Regions from separate parts of the Kribbella sp. CA-294648 genome, predicted to be linked through region 2. Evidence: riboswitches for the same ligand, from Rfam matches in the RefSeq annotation. Region 2 holds a riboswitch; each other region holds the start of a gene.
The links. Region 2 has a riboswitch for cobalamin ahead of ACQPYM_RS40930 (CbtB domain-containing protein). Riboswitches for the same ligand answer to the same signal wherever they lie in the genome.
Positions count from the first base shown of each region.

Region 1: another riboswitch for cobalamin. It lies ahead of cobN (cobaltochelatase subunit CobN); the one in region 2 lies ahead of ACQPYM_RS40930 (CbtB domain-containing protein).
Region 3: another riboswitch for cobalamin. It lies ahead of ACQPYM_RS03260 (ABC transporter substrate-binding protein); the one in region 2 lies ahead of ACQPYM_RS40930 (CbtB domain-containing protein).
Region 4: another riboswitch for cobalamin. It lies ahead of ACQPYM_RS18935 (magnesium chelatase subunit D family protein); the one in region 2 lies ahead of ACQPYM_RS40930 (CbtB domain-containing protein).

Region 1 covers NZ_CP191981.1:3,974,733-3,979,851, forward strand. The annotation lists gene ACQPYM_RS18905 (DUF222 domain-containing protein) at 1-1,436, opposite strand, end outside; gene ACQPYM_RS18910 (hypothetical protein) at 1,998-2,219, shown strand; gene ACQPYM_RS18915 (peptidoglycan-binding domain-containing protein) at 2,313-2,849, shown strand; cobalamin riboswitch at 2,935-3,066, shown strand; gene cobN (cobaltochelatase subunit CobN) at 3,104-5,119, shown strand, end outside.
Region 2 covers NZ_CP191981.1:8,578,315-8,583,433, forward strand. The annotation lists gene ACQPYM_RS40910 (HEAT repeat domain-containing protein) at 1-639, opposite strand, end outside; gene ACQPYM_RS40915 (VOC family protein) at 739-1,116, shown strand; gene ACQPYM_RS40920 (histidine phosphatase family protein) at 1,150-1,803, opposite strand; gene ACQPYM_RS40925 (CbtA family protein) at 1,800-2,567, opposite strand; gene ACQPYM_RS40930 (CbtB domain-containing protein) at 2,573-2,776, opposite strand; cobalamin riboswitch at 2,810-2,939, opposite strand; gene ACQPYM_RS40935 (LysE family translocator) at 3,015-3,653, shown strand; gene ACQPYM_RS40940 (MFS transporter) at 3,723-5,119, opposite strand, start outside.
Region 3 covers NZ_CP191981.1:670,563-675,681, reverse strand. The annotation lists gene ACQPYM_RS03275 (PLP-dependent aminotransferase family protein) at 1-545, shown strand, start outside; gene ACQPYM_RS03270 (FecCD family ABC transporter permease) at 501-1,487, opposite strand; gene ACQPYM_RS03265 (FecCD family ABC transporter permease) at 1,484-2,488, opposite strand; gene ACQPYM_RS03260 (ABC transporter substrate-binding protein) at 2,485-3,519, opposite strand; cobalamin riboswitch at 3,527-3,710, opposite strand; gene ACQPYM_RS03255 (ribbon-helix-helix domain-containing protein) at 4,067-4,384, shown strand; gene ACQPYM_RS03250 (hypothetical protein) at 4,391-5,119, opposite strand, start outside.
Region 4 covers NZ_CP191981.1:3,982,187-3,987,305, reverse strand. The annotation lists gene ACQPYM_RS18945 (cobyrinate a,c-diamide synthase) at 1-159, opposite strand, end outside; gene cobO (cob(I)yrinic acid a,c-diamide adenosyltransferase) at 156-770, opposite strand; gene ACQPYM_RS18935 (magnesium chelatase subunit D family protein) at 770-2,914, opposite strand; cobalamin riboswitch at 3,135-3,265, opposite strand; gene surE (5'/3'-nucleotidase SurE) at 3,484-4,239, opposite strand; gene ACQPYM_RS18925 (hypothetical protein) at 4,514-5,119, shown strand, end outside.

The sequences.
Region 1 (5,119 bases), 4.2 Mb from region 2:
AGTGCGGTGGCTTCTGGGGTGAGCCAGGACAGGTCTCCGGTACCGGCCTGCACCTTGGGGCGTGAGCCGGTCTTCGGGGTGAGGCTGGTGGTGGGGAGCCGGTTGGGGTGTTCGTGCTGCGGGTTGACGCTGACCGGCTGGCGAGAGGTCGGCGGGTAGTAGTGGGACAGGTCGGTCAGGTTGGCGAGATCCGCGGCGCTGGTGATGCCGGGGCTGGTCCAGGTGGGGCGGGTGACGTGGACGACGCCGCCGGTGATGGTGATGGCCCATTGGCCGGAGTGCACGGCGCGGTGGTGGCCGGCGCACAGCAGCACCAGATTGGCGATCGAGGTCGGGCCGCCGTCGATCCAGTGGATCAGGTGGTGGGCGTGGCACTGCCACGGCGGGGCCTTGCAGACCACGCAGCCCTTGTCCCGCCTCATCAGCGCGCGCCGGATCGGGCGGGTGACGAAGCGTTGTTCGGTGCCGACGTCCAAGGGCTGGGAGTCCGAGCCGAGGACGATGGGCAGGATGGCGGCGTCGCAGGCGAGGCGGCGTATGGCGGAGGCGGAGAGGTTGTCGCCATAGACGAGCTCGCCGACGGCGTGGGCGGTGGCGGTACGGAGGTCGTCGAAGTCGATGGTGATGGTGATGTGCGGCACGCCGGGTGAATTCGCGGTGCCGGGGTCGTTGTCGGTGCGGGGTGTGTTGGCCGCGGCCAGGTCCAGAATCAAGGTCAACGCGTCGGCCTGGCGCTTGTCGTGCGGACGCGGGTCCAGCTCACCGTCGACGGTGCGGTGAGGCTTGGACAACCGATTGATCTGGGTACGAAACTCCTCCGCGTTCTCCCCGGCCAGGTAGCCGCTGAACTTCACGCCGCCGTCGGCCCGGCGCAGCGTGAGCGACTCACGGGCGGCGGCGTCGTGTTCGGCGGGTTCGGGGCCGTCGGTGTCCAACCGGGCCAGCACCTCGCGGCCGAAACCCAGCAGCCCGTCCGGCGTGAGCAGCTGAGCGGCTTCGATCATCTGCTCCTCGGCCACCCGCAACAACTCGTCCGGCACCGACGCCGGGGCCTTCTCCAAGGTGGTGACGATGGCTGCGGCCTGGCCCGGGTTCAACACCAGGGCCGGGGCCGGGGCGTCGGGGGTGGTGGGTGTCGGGTCGGCGGGTGCTGCCGGGTCGGGCAGGGCGGCGGTGACGGCGGTGTAGCTGCGGAGCGCCTCGGCGGTCGTGAGGTCTTGCTTGATCTCGCGGCGGTTGCGGTGGTGACGCAGCGACAAGAACTCGATGGTGTCGCGGGCGCCGTGTTCGCTCGCGAGGCCGCGCTGGTCGAAGTCGGCGACCAACTGCAGGCGGTACGTGGTCAGAGTGGAGAGGGCAGCCTCGACCGCGTCGAGGGTGGACAGCAGGTCGCTGTCACCGAGCCTCGACGGTGGGAGTAGCTGCGTGGTCTCCATGCAGCAAACTCTAGACAATGCCTCCGACAGTTTCTGTGCTCATGCCGCCTTGTTTATAAGGAGAATCGGAGTTGGCAGGAACTGGCCAAGTTGTGCACAAGGAGGCCTCCGTCTGTGGGTAACCGGCTAATGTTGCTTATGGCAAGCATTCTCCGTCGCTATACCTAGGTGGTGCAGCGTCCACTCCAAGACGTACGCGGAGAGGTAGTCGTCCGCGGTCAGCACCGTCCTGCGTGCCCACCCGAGGAGCCGGATCGACCAGTTCAGCGGCTCGTCCCGCAGCCGCGCCGACGCCATCTAGGGGAACTTGAGCAACCCTGGATCCCGTACGCCGCCGCCAACCGGACGATCAACGTATCGGGCGGATTGTCACCCGTCGACGGCGGCGAACCCGCGTCAGGCCCACCAGGTCAGGCTCCAGTCGCCGGGGTCGCCGGGGTCGCCGGGTCGCCGCCGGGCGCAGCGCGAGGGCCGCCTGTTCCCAGAGATCCCGCAGCGCCATTGCATCCGCCAGACCGAGGCGCTGCTGACCCGCACGACCTTCGTCGCCGACTTGCGCCGGTGACACGGCTGGCACGTCAGCTCCAAGTTGGCCGGCTCATCGGATGGCCCATCGCGATGGTCGATCTCCTCGCCGGGCTCACCGCATCCGGCACCAAGCTCACCGCATCCAGCACCAAGCTCACCGCATCCGGCACCAAGCTCGCTCGATCCAGCACCGGGCTCGCCGGTCGTGCGGAGGACGCGATCGTCGGGCCGGCACCAGGGCGATCGCGGGGCTGACTCAATCCTCAGTGGAAAGCGAACAGAAATCGAGTGGAAAGTGGGTGTGCATAGGTTCGCGGTGTTGCCTGTCTCTCACAGAGGATCATGTCGATGCGAACGTTCAGCACCAAGCTCACAGCGATCTTCGGCGGTCTGCTCCGGTTGAAGAAAGCTCCACGGAAGATCCTGATGATCTGCATGGTCTCGGCCGTTGGCGCGGCCGGATCCCTCGTGGCCGCAGGTCCCGCCCAGGCGGGCGTCGTCTGCGGCACCTATGGACGAGTCAAGAACGTCAGCAACGGCGCGAACGTCGTGCCGACCTGGAGGTCGGCAACCCACAGGAGCCTGGACTGCCATCTCTACCGGGGTACGAGCGGCGATGGGGTCCGACAGCTCCAGTTGACTCTCAACGAGTGCTACGGGCCACGCCCCTTGAGTGGCGGCGTCAAGAAGTTCAGCACGGCGCTCGCTGTGGACGGGCAGTTCGGTTCCGCCACCGAGGCGGCGTTGGAGACCGTGCAGTCGTACATAGGTGTGACCGCCGACGGATCGTACGGCCCGGCGACCCGCAGCAAGATGAAGGCCCGCGCCAACAACGGCAGTGGGAACTGGTGCATGTACCTGAAGGTGCCGGTCACGTGGGCGTAATGATCTAGGCACCCGTCCGCGGCGTGTGCGCCCAGTCCCGGGGGCACACACGCTTTTCGTGTGGGGCGACCGTGGCGGAGTAGCCGGCGGGTGGGTCGGCTAGAGTCACCCACGTCATCGACGGCTTGAGCAGGAACCCGGTGTGAGTCCGGGACGGTCCCGCCACTGTGACCGCGCTTGCGTGGGAGTCAGGAACTGCTGCTGTCGTACCTGCCACCTGGGGCGTGGACACCCCGAGGAAGGACCGGCCGCGCGTGCCCGCGAACCTTTTGCTGCTCTCCACTGCCGATACCGATCTGCTGGCCGCCTCGCAGGCGCAGGCAGGCTGGAAGGTCGCCAACCCTGCCCGCGTCGACCTGGCGGAGCTCCCCACTCTCCTCGACGGCGTCGAGGTCGTAGTGGTCCGCCTGCTCGGTGGTCGCCGCGCCTGGGAGGAAGGGCTCGACGCGGTCATCGCCTCGGGTATCCCCACCGTCGTGCTCAGCGGCGAGGCGGCCCCGGACGCCGAGCTCATGTCGCTCTCCACCGTCCCGGCGGGCGCTGTCACCGAAGCGCTCGGCTACCTCCGCGAGGGCGGCTCCGAGAACCTCGGCAACCTGGCCGGCTTCCTCAAAGACACCCTCCTGCTCACCGGCGACGCCTTCGACCCGCCCAAGACGCTCCCGACCTACGGGATCCGCGCCGGCCGCAAATACACCAAAGACACCCGCCCAGTGGTCGGCATCGTTTACTACCGCGCGCACGAGATCTCCGGCAACACCGCCTTCGTGGACGCCCTGGCCGACGCGATCGAGGAGGCCGGCGCGCAACCTCTCCCCGTGTACTGCGGAACGCTGCGCGGCCTCGACCCCACCCACGAGGACAACGCGGAGCTGTTCCAACACCTCCGCGAATGCGACGTCCTGGTCACCACCCTCCTCGCAGCAGGCGGCACGGTCGCTTCCAACGCGACAGCCGGTGGCGACGACTCCTGGGACGCGGGCGCGCTCGCCGCACTCGACATCCCCTTGATCCAAGGGCTCGCGCTGACCTCGACCCGTGAGCAGTGGCTCGAGAGCGACGCCGCGATCAGCCCGCTCGACGCCGCCACGCAGGTCGCGATCCCGGAGTTCGACGGACGGCTGATCACGATCCCGTTCTCGTTCAAGGCGTACGACGCCGAGGGCATCGCCAGCTACGCGCCCGACGAGGAGCGTTGCGCCCGGCTCGCCGGTATCGCGGTCGGCCAGGCGAAGCTCCGGCACGTCGAGCCCAAGGACAAGAAGCTCGCACTCGTCCTCTCGTCGTACCCGACCAAGCACGCGCGCATCGGCAACGCAGTCGGCCTGGACACCCCGGCCTCGGCCGTCGTCCTGCTCGGCCAGCTCAAGGACGCCGGCTACGACCTCGGCCCGGACCTCAACCTCGACGACCTGCAGGGCGCGGACGGCGCTGACGGCCTGATCCACCGGCTCATCGCGGCGGGCGGTCACGACGTCGACTGGCTGACCGACGACCAGCTCGAAGGCGCGGTCGCGAAGATCCCGCTCTCCACCTACGCCAAATGGTTCAGCAAGACCCCAGAAACGTTGCAGCAGGCAATGATCGAGGCCTGGGGTGAGGCGCCCGGTTCCCTGTACGTCGACCAGTCCGGTCCGGAGCCGGCGATCGCGTTGGCAGCCCTTCAGTTCGGCAACGTCGTCCTGATGATTCAGCCGCCCCGCGGTTTCGGCGAGAACCCGGTCGCGATCTACCACGACCCGGACATGGCGCCCTCGCACCACTACCTCGCGGCGTACCGCTGGCTGGAAGCGCCCGAGGAGGAAGGCGGCTTCGGCGCACACGCGGTCGTTCACCTCGGCAAGCACGGCACGCTCGAATGGCTGCCGGGCAAGGGCATCGGCATGGCGGCCGACTGCGCGCCGGACGCAGTACTGGGGAACCTTCCGCTCGTCTACCCGTTCATCGTCAACGACCCGGGTGAGGGCACGCAGGCCAAGCGTCGCGGCCACGCCGTCATCGTCGACCACCTCGTACCGCCGATGGCGCGGGCCGAGACGTACGGCGACATGGCCAAGCTGGAGTACTTGCTCGATGAGTACGCCACCGTCTCGGCGCTCGACCCGGACAAGGTACCGACCCTGCGCGCGCAGATCTGGACCCTGATCCAGGCGGCTCAGCTGCATCACGACCTGCACACCTCCGAGAAGCCGGAGGACGAGGAGTTCGACGAGTTCGTCCTGCACCTCGACGGCTACCTCTGCGAGATCAAGGACGTGCAGATCCGCGAC
Region 2 (5,119 bases):
CTTCGCCTCGTGAACGGCAGGGTCGAAACCGGCTTCCGGATCGCGGAGAAGGATCTCGGTTGCACGAGCATGCGCCCGCGCTTTCGGATCCTCGCTCGCCAGCGCCTTCCGCAGTACCGGCTCGATCAGATCTCCCAGTACGACGAGCGCTCGGCTGAGGCTGAGTTGCACATTCCGGTCACCACGACCGAGTTGCGTGGCCAGCTCCGCGGCCAACGCTTGCCGCTCACCAGCCGGTACGAGGATGACCGCAGCACGCCACGCACTCCGAGCGACCTCATCATCGGCATCCCGCAGCAACGACGACGTGATCGACGGCCAGACATCCCGATCGCCGATCTTGGACAACGTGTGCAACGCCTGACTCCGCGCCTGAGCCCGCTCCGACCGAAGCTCCGCGACCAGCCTCGGCACCGTGATCTCCGACGGCAGACGGGTCAACGCCCACGTCAGCATGTCCCGCACAAAGAAGTCGGACTCGACCGCACACCGCTCCACCAACGCGTCGACCAGCGCCGGGTCGGGCTCCGTCCCAACCGCCATCACGGCCCGAAGCCGCGCCGACGAGTCGCCGGTCTCCAACGCCTCGATCAACCGCGCATTCCCCTGTGGCGAGTAGATGACAACCACCTCCAACACCCACTCAAGACCTTGTCACAGTGTCAAGGTCAACCCCGGCCAACGCGCTGACGTGAAACCGGGTGGCGGCGCCGCGGGCATCTGCGGCAAGGTCGGGCCATGACCTCTGTTGTGCGGACTGTGACGTTCGATGCCAAGGACCCGTACGAGCTGGCCGGCTTCTGGCTGAAGGTACTGCGCGCCGAGCGACCGGAGGACGACGAGCCGGGTGACCCGTACGCCGCGGTGAACACGCCCGAGGTGAAGTTGCTCTTCGAACAGAACAACGACGAGAAGGCCGTCAAGAACCGCCTCCACCTCGACCTCGTGCCGGACGGCCCGCGCGACGAGGAGGTCGAGTGGCTCCTGACCCTCGGCGCCACCATCTACCAAGACCGCCGCGAACCCGACGGCGCCGGCTGGGTCGTCATGCACGACCCCGAAGGCAACGAATTCTGCGTACTCCGCAGCACAGCCGAACGCGCCGCCACCAGCTGACCCCGGGACAACCTCCCGCGCGCCGCCTCTGACTCAGCCGAAGGTCAGGGACCAGGTTCCGGTGTGGGCTGAGAGTCGGACGATGGACAGTGGGCGGACGTCGACGTGGCGGAGGGACTCGGCGGGTGCGTCGAGGACATAAAGCACGGCCGCTCGCACAACTGCCGGATGCACCACCGCGGCGACCGTACGACGCTCCGTCTGGCCCCGGGAGCCGATCGGCCCCGCGGCATCCGCTTCGCCATCCTGGCCGCGCGAGTCGGCTCGGCCCGCTTCGCCAAAGGAGCCTGCGGACTCCGACGAGTCCGCCTGGGTCAGGTCGCGTAGCCAGTCGGCTACTCGGGTGATGACGTCGTTCTCGGTTTCGCCGCCGGGTGGGGCGGTGTGTGGGCGGTCCAGCCAGGCGGCGACAGCCTCTGGCGAAGCTGCTAGCAACTCCTCCAGTTCTCGGCCGGACCATTCGCCGTACTGGCGGTCTCTCAGCGCCGGCACCACGACAGGTGTCAGCCCGAGCGCCGCGGCAGTGCGCAATGCGGCCGTTTCTGGGCCGGCGTAGACCTCGTCGGCGTCGATCTTGAGTTCGCGGGCGGCGTCGACGCCGGCGGGGTCGGGTTCGGCGTCGCCGCCGAGGACGAGTCCCCGCAGGGCGGGGGTCAGCGCGTGCGCGACCAGCGTCAGCGACGTCAAGCGGCTACCACCTCAGGTTCGACCTTCCCCGTACGACGGTCGGTCGCCGCCGCGTAGCCGAGCCCGAGGAGCAGCCAGAGTGTGGTCTGGGTGCCCAGCGAGGCCAGCCGGAACTTCCAGAGCAGCGTAGCGGGGAACGACCCCGGAACCTCGTTGATCGCGGGCAGAATCAAGTACGCGGCGACGACTGTCACGAGGAACGCGGCGGCACCGGCGCCGATCCGGATCCAGGGAGCCGACCCGAAGCGGGCCGACCAGCGCGACGCGGCGACGCCGGCCCAGACCGCGAGCAGGCCGAGCACGAGCGTCAGCAGATAGGTGACAGTCCGCTGCGTGATCGTCTCGGGGTCCCCGACGGCCGGCGGGTTCGGCGGGTACTTGAGGAACGGCACCAGCACGATCCCGACGTACCCGGCCGCGGCCAGCCCCAGAGCGGCGTACGAGTCGCCGGGTGTGCGCAGGCGTCGGCGCAGCAGGGTGTAGCCGACAGCGAAGATGCCGCCGAGCGCCACGCCGTACAAAGACGTCGCGAGGAACAGCCCGAACCGCTGGCCGTCGCGACTCACGAGAGGTTCTTCGCCCGGGTCGGCCGGGATGGCCTTGCCGTTGGCGTCATGGGTGTGCGCGGCACCGGCCGCCTCTTCGATCGCGATCGCGGAGTCGATGTGCGGTTCGCCCGTCACATACGCGAAGGTTCCGGCCAGCAGGCCGGCGAAGAGACCGACGATCAGGCCGCGCACCAGGAGGGATCCGAAGGTGCGCATGAAGGTCAGTGGCAGGGCACGCCGAGGAGGTGACGGCCGTCGTGCATCAGCTCGTGCAGGTACATCCCGGACTGCGAGATCGCACCCTGGTCGAAAGCCACCAGGTAGGCCAGCGTGAGCGCCAGGCCGGTGGTGAGCAGAGCGGTGGCGAGCAGCCGCGGCGAGACAGCCGGTACGGCGACCGAGCGGGCAGGCGTGGGTACAGACATGAAGACCTCCTAGGGAAGTGCGCGTCCCTTTCGAAAGGCTGCTGGTACCCGAGCGTCCTGACTCACGAGCAAGCTCGCTCACAGTGGCGCGGCCGTACCGGTCTCTCACCGGTTTCCCTCATGGCACCGCAGGTTGTCTCTGGCAAGGTAGCGGCCCCGTTCCACCGGGGTCAACGGACGACGAGCGCCCGATGAGATAAGTCACCCGTACTCCGGTCCGCTGGCCTACGCTGGCTGGATGCCGTCCACCCATCACCTGGTCGCGTTCGCGATCACCGCCCTCGTCATCATCGTCGTCCCCGGTCCGAGCGTGCTGTTCATCGTCGGCCGGGCCCTCGCGGTCGGCCGGCGTGAGGCAGTACTGACCATGCTGGGCAACACCGCCGGTGCCGCGGTGATGCTGCTCGCCGTCGCGTTCGGGCTCGGCGCCCTGATCGCGGCCAGCACGATGGCGCTGACGATCGTGAAACTCGTCGGCGCGGCGTACCTGGTCTATCTCGGGGTGCACGCCTTCCGCAGCCGCAAGTCGCTGGCGGAGGCGATGACGAGCGGGGTGAAGCCGGGCAGCGCTCGTCGGGCCCTGCGGCAGGGCTTCCTGGTCGGTCTGACCAACGCGAAGACGGCGGTGTTCTTCGCGGCCGTGCTGCCACAGTTCGTGGACAAGAACGCCGGCCCGGCGACGCTGCAGATCCTGCTGCTCGGCCTGGTCTTCATGCTGATCGCCCTGTGCTCGGACAGCCTGTGGGCACTGGCCGCCGGCACGGCTCGCCAGTGGTTCGCCCGCTCACCCCGCCGCCTGGAACTGGTCGGCGGCACCGGCGGCCTGATGATCATCGGCCTCGGCGCCAGCATCGCAGTCACCGGCGCCAAGGAGTAGCGGACCGCCCCCACTCACAAAGCCGGCAACTCAAGCTCCGGCCACGCTCAGCCTGGCCGGAGCACCCGGCTATTCGGAGCCTTTGTGAGTGGCAGCGGTCCGGCGACCCGCGACAACTCCGATCAAGGCCAGCAGAGCCGGCAGGCCGAAGGCGATCAGGTAGGCCGTTGTGGGCGCATGCGGCTCGATGACGGCGAAGAGTGAACCGCCGACCGCCAGCACAGTGGCAGTGGCCAGGGCGTCGCTGAGCTGTAGTGCGGAGCTGTTTGTGCCTTGCTCTTCGCGGCTGGAGTACTCCAGCACCAGCACCGACAGCGTCGGGAACACGGTTCCCATTCCGAGCCCGGCAAGGCTCCAGCCGAGGATGCCGACAACGACCGGCACGTGCGGGTTGAGCGTGAGCGCCGCGGTCACGATGCCGAGCACGATCGAGATCATCCCGGCCTGCAGGAACACCGCATGCGAGAACGGCTGCTTCGGGCGGCCCCGGTACCAGGTGGCCGCAGTCCAGGACAGCGCGCTGACCGTCAGCACCAGCCCGGCGTACGACGGCGACAGTCCCCGCTCGCGAGTCAGCATCAACGGCAGGAACACTTCAGCCCCGAATCCCGACGCCGCGACGAACCCACGCAGGGCAACAACCGAAGGCAGTCCCGAGCCCAGCCGGAACGTTCCCACCGGCAACAGCTTCGGCACGAAGCCAACCAGACCGATCAACCCGAGCACCACCAGAATCGGCTGGAGCACCCCGCTCTGCTGACCGCCGTAGCTGAGCAGACCGACCCCGACCGCCGCCGCGACCGCCCACAACGCTCGCCGATCCCACATCGACCGGTCGGCCTGCACGACGGTGCCGGCGTTCATCCGTGCCAGCCCCGGCCGCATGACCAGAACGGCCGGGACAGCGAGCACCGGTACTGCGAGGAACACGATCCGCCAGTGGGCGTGCTCGACGATCAGCCCGGCGACCGCGGGTCCGACCAGCGACGGAACGACCCAGCCGGTCGCGAAGGCAGCGAAGATCCTCGGCCGCAACTCCGGCGGGTAGAGGTGACCGACGACGACGTACAGCGCGACGGTGACCAGACCGCCGCCGAACCCCTGGATGAACCGACCGGCGACCAGCAACTCCATCGTCGGTGCGGATCCGGCAAGGATCAGGCCGACCAGGAACCACGCGGTGCCGTACCAGAGCGGCCGGGCCGGCCCCTTCAGGTCGCTCCAGGTGCCGGAAACAACCATCGCGACGACACTCGACGCGAGCGGACCGCCGAAGGCCAGCGCATACAGCGCCAGCCCGTCGAGCGCCTGCGCGGCGGTCGGCATCGCGGTCGTGACGGCCAGGGACTCGAACGCGATCAGAGTGATCAGCGCGACCATGCCGATCGTCAACGCCCGGTACTTCGGCGAGAGCACGCCGACTCGTTTCGGTGCGAGTACCGGGCCGGTCGGGACTTCAGCGGTGG
Region 3 (5,119 bases), 860 kb from region 2:
CGATGCTCGCGGAGCACGTGATCTATATGGGCAGCGTCTCGAAGTTGCTCGCCCCGGCGTTGCGGATCGGGTGGATGCTGCCACCACCGCAGTACCGGCAGGCGCTGGTCGGCGCGAAACGGCAGGCGGACCTCGGCAACGCGGCCCTGCCGCAACTCGTCATCGCCCATCTGATGGAGTCGGGCGAGCTGGAACGTCAGCTCCGCTACGTCCGCCGCCGGCACCGGATCCGCCGCGACGCGATGATCGAGGCCATCGGTCGGCACTTGCCGACAGCAACCGTTCACGGCGCGGCCGCCGGCCTGCACCTCACCATCACCTTCGACGACCCGGACCTGACCGATCTCGCGCTGGCCTCCGCCGCACTCGACCGGGCCGTGAAGACCCAGCCGCTGTCCTGGCACTGCCAGCACCCCCGGCCCCCAGGTCTCGTCCTCGGGTACGCCGCGCGGACCCCGACGGAGATCACCGAGGCTGTCGCCACAATCGGCGAAGCACTGTCAGCCTGCTCGGTCGATGCGGTTGGCGCGGGCGAGGAGAAGTAGCAGGTAGGGGGCGCCGAGGAACGCAGTGACGACTCCGACCGGGAGTGCGGTGGGGGCGAAGAGTTCGCGGGCGAGCAGGTCGGAGGCGACGACCAGGAGGGCGCCGATCGCGCCTGCAGGTAGCAGGCCGGCGACGCCTCCGGCCAGCAGACGGCGGGCTAGTTGAGGCGCGACGAGAGCCACGAAACCGATCGGTCCCGCCGCGGCGGTGGCGAGGCCGGCCAGACCGACTGCGATCGCGATCAGAATCCCCCGCGACAGTTCGACCTTGCCGCCCAGGGCTCTGGCTAGGTCGTCGCCGAGCTCGAGCAGGCGCAGTTGCCGCGATCCGGCCATCGCGGCGGGGACGAGCACGAGCAAAGTGATGCTGATCAGCGTCGCGTGCGACCAGGAACGCCCGGCAAGGCTGCCCGCGAGCCACATGGACGCGCTCTTGGCCGTGTAGATGTCGGCCAGCGTGAGCAGGTACGCGGTGATCGAGCCGACGATCGCGGTAATGCCGATCCCGACCAGGACCAGCCGATAGCCGGTGACGCCTTGTTTGTAGGCCAACAGGTAGATAGACGTTGCTGTGAGCAATGATCCGGCCAGCGCACCGGCGGGGAGCCAACTGGTCGCAGTACCGAAGACCGTGATCATCAGTACTGCGGCCAGCGCCGCGCCTGCGTTGATGCCGACCAGATCCGGGCTGACCAGCGGGTTGCGGGCCAGCCGCTGGAAGATGGCACCCGAGATCGCGAACGCCGTACCGACCCCCATCGCGACGAGGACTCGCGGCAGCCGGTTGTTCACCACCACGTCGGTCATGATCAGCGAACCGTTGCCGGCCAGGGTGTCGAGCACCTTCGCGAGCGGGAGGTCGTAGTCGCCGAGGGTGAGCGAGACGGCGGCGATCACGGCGGTGGCAACCCAGGCGATTGCGGAGACCACGACGCTCTTCACAGTTCGGCCAGCTTGCGGCGGCGGACGAGCGCGATGAACAGTGGGGCGCCGATCAGCGCGGTGATGATGCCGACCTGCAGTTCGTCAGGCCGAGCGACCAGACGGCCCGCGATGTCGGCCAGCAGCAGGACGGTTGGCGCTAGAACAAGCGACCACGGAAGGATCCAGCGATAGTCCGGACCGACCAGAGCCCTTGCCACATGCGGAACCGCGAGTCCGACGAAGGCGATGGGGCCGGCCATCGCGGTCGCAGTACCGGCGAGCAGTACGACGGCCAGCGCGGCTGTGAGGCGGACCAGACCGATCCTGGCTCCCAGCGTGACGGCGAGGTCGTCGCCGAGTGCCAGCTGGTTGAGCGAACGTCCGAGGGTCAACGCCAAGAAGATGCCGAGAGCAATGAACGGGAACGCCTGGGCGATGATCGCACTGGTTGCCATGGTCAACGAGCCGACGACCCAGAAGCGGAACTCGTTCAGGGTGGACAGATCCAGCAAGGTGATGGCCGAGGTCATCGACCCGAGCAGGGCCGTCACCGCGGCTCCCGCAAGAGCGAGCTTCACCGGGGTCGCACCGGCTCGGCCGGCCGAGCCGACGAGGTAGACGACGACTGTCGCGATCAGCGCGCCACCCATCGCGAACCAGACATAGCCGGTCAGCGACTGGACGCCCAGCAGACCGATCGCTGCCACCACTGCCAGCGCGGCGCCCGCGTTGACGCCGAGGATGCCGGGATCAGCCAGCGGATTCCTGGTGATCCCCTGCATCACGGCGCCGGCCAGGCCGAGTGCCGCGCCGGCCAGCAGGCCTGCCGCAGTACGGGGAAAGCGTAGGTAGCGGATCACCCGGTCCGTGTCCGATCCGGTGAAATCCGCCGCCGCGACGTAGACGTCGTGCGGTCCGAACCATTGGTTGCCTGCGACAAGCGAAAGCAGCACGACGGCCAGCAGCAACCCACAGGCCGCCAGCAGACCGGCGGCCCGGCCACCCCAGGACCGGGTCACTTGACCAGGTCGGGGTGGATCAGTTTCGCGATCAGTTCGGTGGAGTTGGCGCCGCGGACACCCGCCGAGTGATGGGCGAACAGCCACGGTACGACGCGCTTGTTCCGGACCGCCTTGAGATTGGCATACGCCGGATTGGCCAGGATCTTCTGGACATCCGGCTGGACCTGCGCCTCGGTCAGGGTGGCGTCGCAGCAGCCGCTGATCAGGATGTAGTCGGGGTCTCGCTTGATGAACTCTTCGACGCTGATCTTCACGTTCCGCTTCGAGGTCAGGTCGGCGAAGGCGTTCACCCCGCCGGCCTGCCGGATCAGCACGGTTCCGAAGTCCGGACCGCCCGACACGGTCACGCCACCGCCCTCCAGCCCGGGACGCAGGATCGCGACGGTCGGCTTCGGGGCTTTGGCGACCTTCGCCTCGACGGCAGCGATCCGCTTCTGCTGGTCGGCGATCACGGTCTCGGCCCGGTCGGAGACGTTGAAGAGCCGGCCGAGGTCGCGCAGGTCGGCGTACACATTGTCCATCGAGACGGTCGACGGGTCGATCGCCTCGTCGCCCTTGCCGTCCGCAGTCGGGCAGAGCGGGCTGAAGATCCACGTCCGCACGCCGAGATCGGAAAGGCTCTTCCGGCTGCCGAAGCTCGAGTCACTGCCCGCGCTGCTGAAGACGTCGTTGAATCCGGAGAGCACGAAGTCCGGCTCCTGGCTGAGCAGTTCCTCGCGACTTGGCAGGTTCTTGTAGTACTTGCGGTCCGTCTGCGTCGCGGCGTACTGCGGCAGCACGGTCGCATCCAGGTACGCCGTACCGACCAGCTGGTCCGAGATCCCCAGCGCGTGCGCCAGCTCGATGGCCGGCTGGTACGCCGCGAACACCCGCTTGGGCGGGCCGTCGACGGTGACGTCGATCCCGCAGTTCTTCACGGTGGTACTCGGGCCGGCCTTGGGGCCGGCTTTCGCGGCACCCCCGCAGCCGGTGACCAGGGACAGTACGACAACAGCAGCAGCCAGCGTTTTCACGCGCGCCTCCAGCACCTCGTGGACGGTGTGACACGTCGTGGCCGGTCTCCTGGCTGACGGGTACTGCGCTCGCGGGCCTGACCTTCCCAGTCATCGCTGACCAGTGGTCTCCACCCTGGAACAACCCACGAACATCCCGATCACAGTGGCGAGGGCCGCGCCGGCATCACACCGGCTTCCCGAACACCACGACCCCGCCAACCTAACCCACCTGCAACCCAGTCGCAGAACGGGCGGAACCCTAGACCGGTTCTGTATGACACAAGCTGAGTTTTGTAGTACATTACAGCGGTGGCAATCACGTGGGCACCCAGTGCGGACAAACACGGCATCGACCGCGAGGACGCCCTGCACGCCATAATGAACGCCTACTTCGTCCAGCGAGAGTTCGATGAACCCCGCCGCCGGCCAACATCCGGCCGACATTGTTCATCAGGCCGCCCCGGCAACTGGGCGGAGAGTTGCTGGAGGTCATGGTTGAGATCAATCCACCACGTGATCTGCACGTCTTTGACGTGATGGTTGCTCGGCGCAAGCATCTTGAGCGGATGGAGGAGGAGAGATGAGCGAGAAGGATTACGACGCGGTGGCCGAGTGGGCTGAGCACGACATGACCCTGGCGCGGGATGCGGAGAAGGGCCTGTGTGGTCAGGAGGCAGCCGCGTTCGGCCGGGAGCTGGTCGAGCGCTCACAGGGCGGCCGGCCGTCGATCGACCCCGATGCTGCCCCCGGAGAGAAGTCGCCGATCCGTCAGGTTCGGCTCCCTCGCGCTCTCAACGCAGACCTCGACGCGTTCGCCAGGAACCATCACCGCAACGCCAGCGATGTCCTGCGGGAAGCCCTCAGCGAGTATCTGGCGGCGCACAAAGACGCCAGCTGAAGGAATTCAGCGGTAGAGCGAGGAGGTGGCGAGGGCGAACTTGACCATGTCGTCCTTGTCGGCGGTGCCGGCGGGGAGGGGGACGAGTTCGACGATTTTGCTGGTGCCGATGCGGATGAGGGTGCGGCCGGTGGCGGTGTCTACGTAGCCCTCGTCGCCCAGGGGGATCGAGAGGGAGGTGGCGGCCTTGCGGGTGGGGGCGATGACGGCTTCCGCGTCGGCGACTCGGCGGGCAGTGGAGTAGAGGACGCGGGTCTTGGTGATCCAGCCGCAGACGATGTCGCCCAGGTCGGTCTGGCCGTCGCGCCGGATGGCCGCCTCCGTGCCCATTACCTTCGCGGCAGCCGGCGTGGCGCGTTCGCACTCCGGCCGGGTGATGAGCGGCCCCGGCTCCGGCAGCCCGTCCGCCTGCTGCGCCACCTCTTTGGCCAGTACTGCGTACTTCGCCAGCGTCGCAACCGGCCCGCTGACCTTGCGCAGCTTCCCGTCGAGCAGGAACACCACGAAACGACTGGTCCCGAACCCACCCTGCCCTACCGTCACCGGTTTGGCCGGCTCGCCCTTGGTGGCGTCGTACGCCTTGCGGGCCGCGGCAAGGTCCGCAGGGGTCGCCGGCATGACAGACGTGCCAACGCGCAGTACGGGACCGGTTGGGCTCGTGCTGAGCCCCAGCTGGCACACGTCGTACGTCGGGAAGCCGAACTCCGCCGGAGCCGGCTTCGGCTGGATCTGCAC
Region 4 (5,119 bases), 4.2 Mb from region 2:
GGTCGCCACCGCATGGAAGCCGGGATCGATGTAGTCCGGCCCGACCTTGAATCCCGCCACCACATGCCCGGACCGGCGCAGCGCAGCCATCAAGCCGACGGCCACTGTCGTCTTCCCAGCGCCCGAAGACGGCGCCGCCACCACAACCCGCGCAGTCACCACTCGATGCCCTTCTGGCCCTTCTGGCCGGCGTCCATCGGGTGCTTGATCTTGGTCATCTCGGTGACCAGGTCGGCGGCGTCGAGCAGTCGCTGGTCCGCGTTCCGGCCGGTGATCACGACGTACTGGTGGCCCGGCCGCGACGTCAGCGTCTCGACCACCTCGTCGACGTCGACCCAGCCCCATTTCATCGGGTAGGTGAACTCGTCCAGCACGTACAGATCGTGCGTCTCTGCGGCGATCCGGCGCTGGATCTCCCGCCAGCCCTCGAGCGCGTCGGCGGCGTGGTCCTCCTCGGAGCCGGCCTTGCGCGACCAGCTCCAGCCCTCGCCCATCTTGTGCCACTCGACCGGCCCGCCCCGGCCCGTTGCCTCGTGCAACTGTCCGAGCGCCTTGAAGGCACCCTCCTCGCCGACCTTCCACTTCGCGCTCTTGACGAACTGGAAGACGCCGATGTTCCAGCCCTGGTTCCAGCCGCGCAGCGCCATCCCGAACGCCGCGGTCGACTTCCCCTTCATCTCCCCGGTGTGCACCATCAGCAGCGGCCGGTTCCGGCGCTGCCGGGTGGTCAGCCCGTCCTGCGGTACGACACTCGGCTGTCCCTGCGGCATCAGGCGGCGCTCCGATCGGTGACGGCGCGAACAAGATTGCCCGCGGCAACTTCTCCCAGGTCCAGGTACTCCGCGCCGAGGTCGGCGGCGAGTTCCGCGGCGAGCCCGAGCCGGACGCCACGACGCGGCTCGCAGTCGACCACGACCGACGCGATCCCCTGCTGAGCCAGCCATCCGGCCGCCTGCTTCGCCTTCGCAAATGCCTTGTCGCCGGCCGTCGCCCGGCCGTCCGTCACGAGCACCAGCAAGGGCCGGCGACGCGGATCGCGGATCGCGGCGATTCGCAGTACGTCGGAAGCTTTCAGCAGGCCCTCTGCCAGCGGGGTGCGACCACCGGTCGGCAGCGATTCGAGCCGCCGTACTGCGGCTTCGACGCTGCCCGTCGGCGGAAGGGCGACGGTCGCGTCGGCTCCGGCGAAGGTGACCAGGCCGACCGTGTCGCGGCGCTGGTAGGCGTCGAGCAGGAGCGAGACGATCGCGGTCTTCACCTCGGTCATCCGCTTCTTCGTGCCCATCGAGCCGGAGGCGTCGACGCAGAAGAGGACGAGATTGCCTTCGCGCCCTTCGCGGACCGCGAGCCGTACGTCGGAGGTGCGGACGGCGAGACCGGGTCCTTTGCGACCGCGAGTGTGCTGGTGGGCAGCGGCGCTGCGGATGGTCGCGAGGAGGTGCGGACGGCCCGATTCGCGACCGACACGGGCACGGTCGCCGACCACGCGGCCGACCTCGGTCAACGCCCTCGAACGCCGTCCGGCAACACCGGCTCCGGCACCTTGGACACTCAGCAGACGAGCCTTGTACGGCGTGGAACTGGCGGCCACCTCGCCCGTCGGCGCGGCACCGGAGTTGGCGCCGTCAGCGTTCTCGCCGGGCTGCCCCGGGACGCGGTCCGGCTCCCCCGAGTCGGCGTCGGTCGATGCGCGTGAGGCGTCGGCTCGATTGTCGGGGCTCGCCGGATCGTCGGCGCTGTCGTCGTTGTCTGCTCCTGGCGGCGTCTCGGGGCCGTCGCCCTTGGAGTCGCCGTCCGGGCCTCCGCCTGAGCCGCCGCCGCCTGAGTCGCCGCCGTCTGGGCCGCCGCCGTCGGGGTCGTCGTCCGGGTCGGGGTCTGGTGGAGTGCTGTTCTGGATGGCTTGTTCGAGTTGCTCGTCGTCCAGGCCGGGAGCGTCGAAGGGGTTGCGGCGCTTGCGATGCGGGAGGGCGAGTTTCGCGGCGGCGCGGACGTCTTCCACCTCGACGACGGTCCGGCCCGACCAGGCGGCGTGGGCGATCGCAGTACGGGCGGTGACCAGGTCCGCGCGCATCCCGTCGACGTCGAACGAAGCGCAGATCTCGGCGATCTGGCGCAGCGCGGCGTCGGTGAGGATGACGTCCGCGAGGCGGGACTTGGCCTTGGCGATGCGCTCGGACAGTTCGGCCTGCGCACCGGAGTACTTGCTGATGAAGGCAATCGGGTCCGCTTCGTAGGCGAGCCGGGCGCGCATCACCTCGACGCGGACGGCCGGGTCGCGGCTGGCGACCACGTCGACGGTGAGACCGAAGCGGTCGAGCAGTTGCGGGCGGAGTTCGCCCTCTTCTGGGTTCATCGTGCCGACGAGGACGAAGCTCGCCGGGTGGGTGATCGAGACGCCGTCGCGCTCGACGGTCGCGCGACCCATCGCGGCGGCGTCGAGCAGTACGTCGACCAGGTGGTCGTGCAGGAGGTTGACCTCGTCGACGTACAGGAGCCCGCGATGCGCGGCCGCGAGCAGGCCGGGTTCGTAGACCGTGACGCCTTCGGAGAGTGCTCGCTCGAGGTGCAACGAGCCGAGAACACGATCCTCGGTGGCCCCGACCGGCAACTCAACCAGGCGAGCCGGTCGCGAAACCGCCGTCAACTGCGCCTCGGCGTGAAGGCGGTCGGTTGGCGCCGAGTGGGGGGCATCCGGGCAGGTGGGGTCGGGGGCGATGGGGTCGCAGGAGAAGCGGCAGCCCTCGATCACCTCGACGGGCGGGAGGAGCTCGGTCAGCGCGCGGACGGCCGTCGATTTCGCCGTACCCTTCTCGCCGCGGATCAGCACGCCACCGATCGCCGGCGAGACCGCCGCGAGGATCAACGCAAGCTGAAGATCCTCCATCCCGACCACAGCGGTGAACGGAAATCCCATCGACACCGGCCGGCCGCTGAAGGAGCTCGACACCGCCGCCACCGGACGGCCGCTGGACGAGCCGGGCTCCGTCGCGATCGGAGTGCCGGACCCGGTCGGCGCCGGGCGGCCGTCGGGTGAGCTGGGATTTGTCGGAGCAGACCGCATGGGCGGTGGTTCCCTTCGTCCTGCGGGTGTCCACGCCCGCCTCGGCACTTGGCACGCCGGGCGCGCGGAGAGCGCTCCCTGACGGACGATCGCGGATGTCCTGGCTTCCGGGCCTGAGCCCGGTCACAGTGGCGGGACCGCCCCGGAATCCAGCCCCGACAGGGCCGTCACCGGTGTTCCTCCACAACCGTCCCGGCGATCATTCCACACCACCCACACGCCGGACCGCCCGGAGCAGGTGAGCGTCATCACCGACAGACGACAAAACCACCCTGCCGGCTCCGTCGGGGTGCCCAGCAGGTGAGCAGCCCGCGCCGACGGTCCGCCCACACCCGAGGGGCTGCGGGGATGCGGCTCTCGCCGAGCGGCGACGGAGCTGCCGCCCCATCCCGCCGGCAGCGGCGGGAATCGCCGCGAGGGGTCTAGTTGGTGAAGGCGGCTGAGAGGTGGGTGGCCGCTGAGTCGCCGGGGAGTTCGCCTACGCCGGTGAGGGGGGTGACGGTGATGTAGCCGGCCAGGAGGAGGGTCTCGTCGGTGTCGGGTTCGGTGGGGGGTGGGAGGGTTCGCAGGGTGATGAGCTGGTCGCCGGTCGGGGTTGTTTCGAGGACCAGGCGGGAGCGTTCGTACGGCGCCAGTCGGGCCCAGCGGGCGCCTTTGAGTTCGCTCACCGGTACGTCGGGCACGTTGACGTTGATCACCGTGCCGACCGGCTGGTCCCGCAGCCAGGTGAGCGCTTCCGCGGCGACGGTGCCCGCGGTTTCGAAGTACGAGGGATCCTCGGAGTCGATGCTGATCGCGAGCCCGGACAGCCCTTGGGTGGCGGCTGTCAGCGCGGCGGCGACGGTGCCGGAGTGCAGGATCGGGCCGATGTTGTGGCCGTGGTTGATGCCGGACACAACGATGTCCGGCGGCGGCCCGAAGGCGCCCAGCCGGGCCAGTGTCACCGCGATCCCCGGTGTCCCGTCGATCCCGACGAACCCGTTCTCGCCGACCTTCGACGCGATCCGCCGGCCGATCATCCGGGCCCGCGACGATCCGACCCCACTCTGATCGTCCCAAGGCGCCACCACCTGGACTTCGTGGCCGGCCTCCTCGATGGCCGCGGCGAGCGCCTGGATGCCCAGGGACTCGTAACCGTCGTCGTTGGTGACCAGGACTCGCAACTGTTCGGGCGCCATACCTCAACCCAACCACACCCCGGACGCCTCCGCGCCGACTCGCGCCACCCCGGAAACCGCCTCACCCAGGCAAGCGGGCTGTCCCGTACGCCGCGCCGCGAGACGAGATGTCCGGATCCGGCCAACACTCCTGGTGATCAACCGGTTACGAACGCTTGACGCCCGAGTGAGCACGTCGGAACAATCCGAGACGCCGGAAAGCGGTTGCCGCCCATCCTGGCGCTCCGCCTACCCACCCCCGGCGCTCCGCCCGCCCACTCCTCGGAGGCCCCCAATGCCCACATTCCAACGGCGTACTGCCGCCACCCTCCTCTGTCTGGCGATGCTCGGCGCAGCGGCGCCCGCGGCGGCCCACGCCGCCGGCCTCGCCGAGCAGCGAGACCGAGCGGCCGACAGTGTGAACGCCGACTGCGGCACCGGCACCTACCACGCAGAGGTAACACTCAGCGGCAGCACCTGGACGGCCAGGAACGGCAGCACCACCACCTACACCGGCACCAGCATGGCCACCGCGATGCAGACGGCGATCAACCGGCTGACCGCGGGCCGTACCTCCAAGCAGCGCGTGGTGGTGCGCGGCTCGGGATCGATCAGCAAGGACGCCCGGGTGTCGCTCGCCAGCTACACCACCGTCGACATCTGCGGCACGATCAACGTCACCGGCTCCGGGACCGGCGACAAGGCCCCGATCTACGCCCGCAACGTCAACGACATCGAGGTCCAGCACCTGACGATGACCGGTGCGCCGCTCTACGGCATCTTCCTGCGCAACGTCAGGAACGTCGTCATCGGCCAGGTGGACATGCGGCTGTCCGGCGGCCTCGGCATCCGGATCGACAACCGCGGCGACACCAGTCAGTGGACGAGAAACGTGCGCATC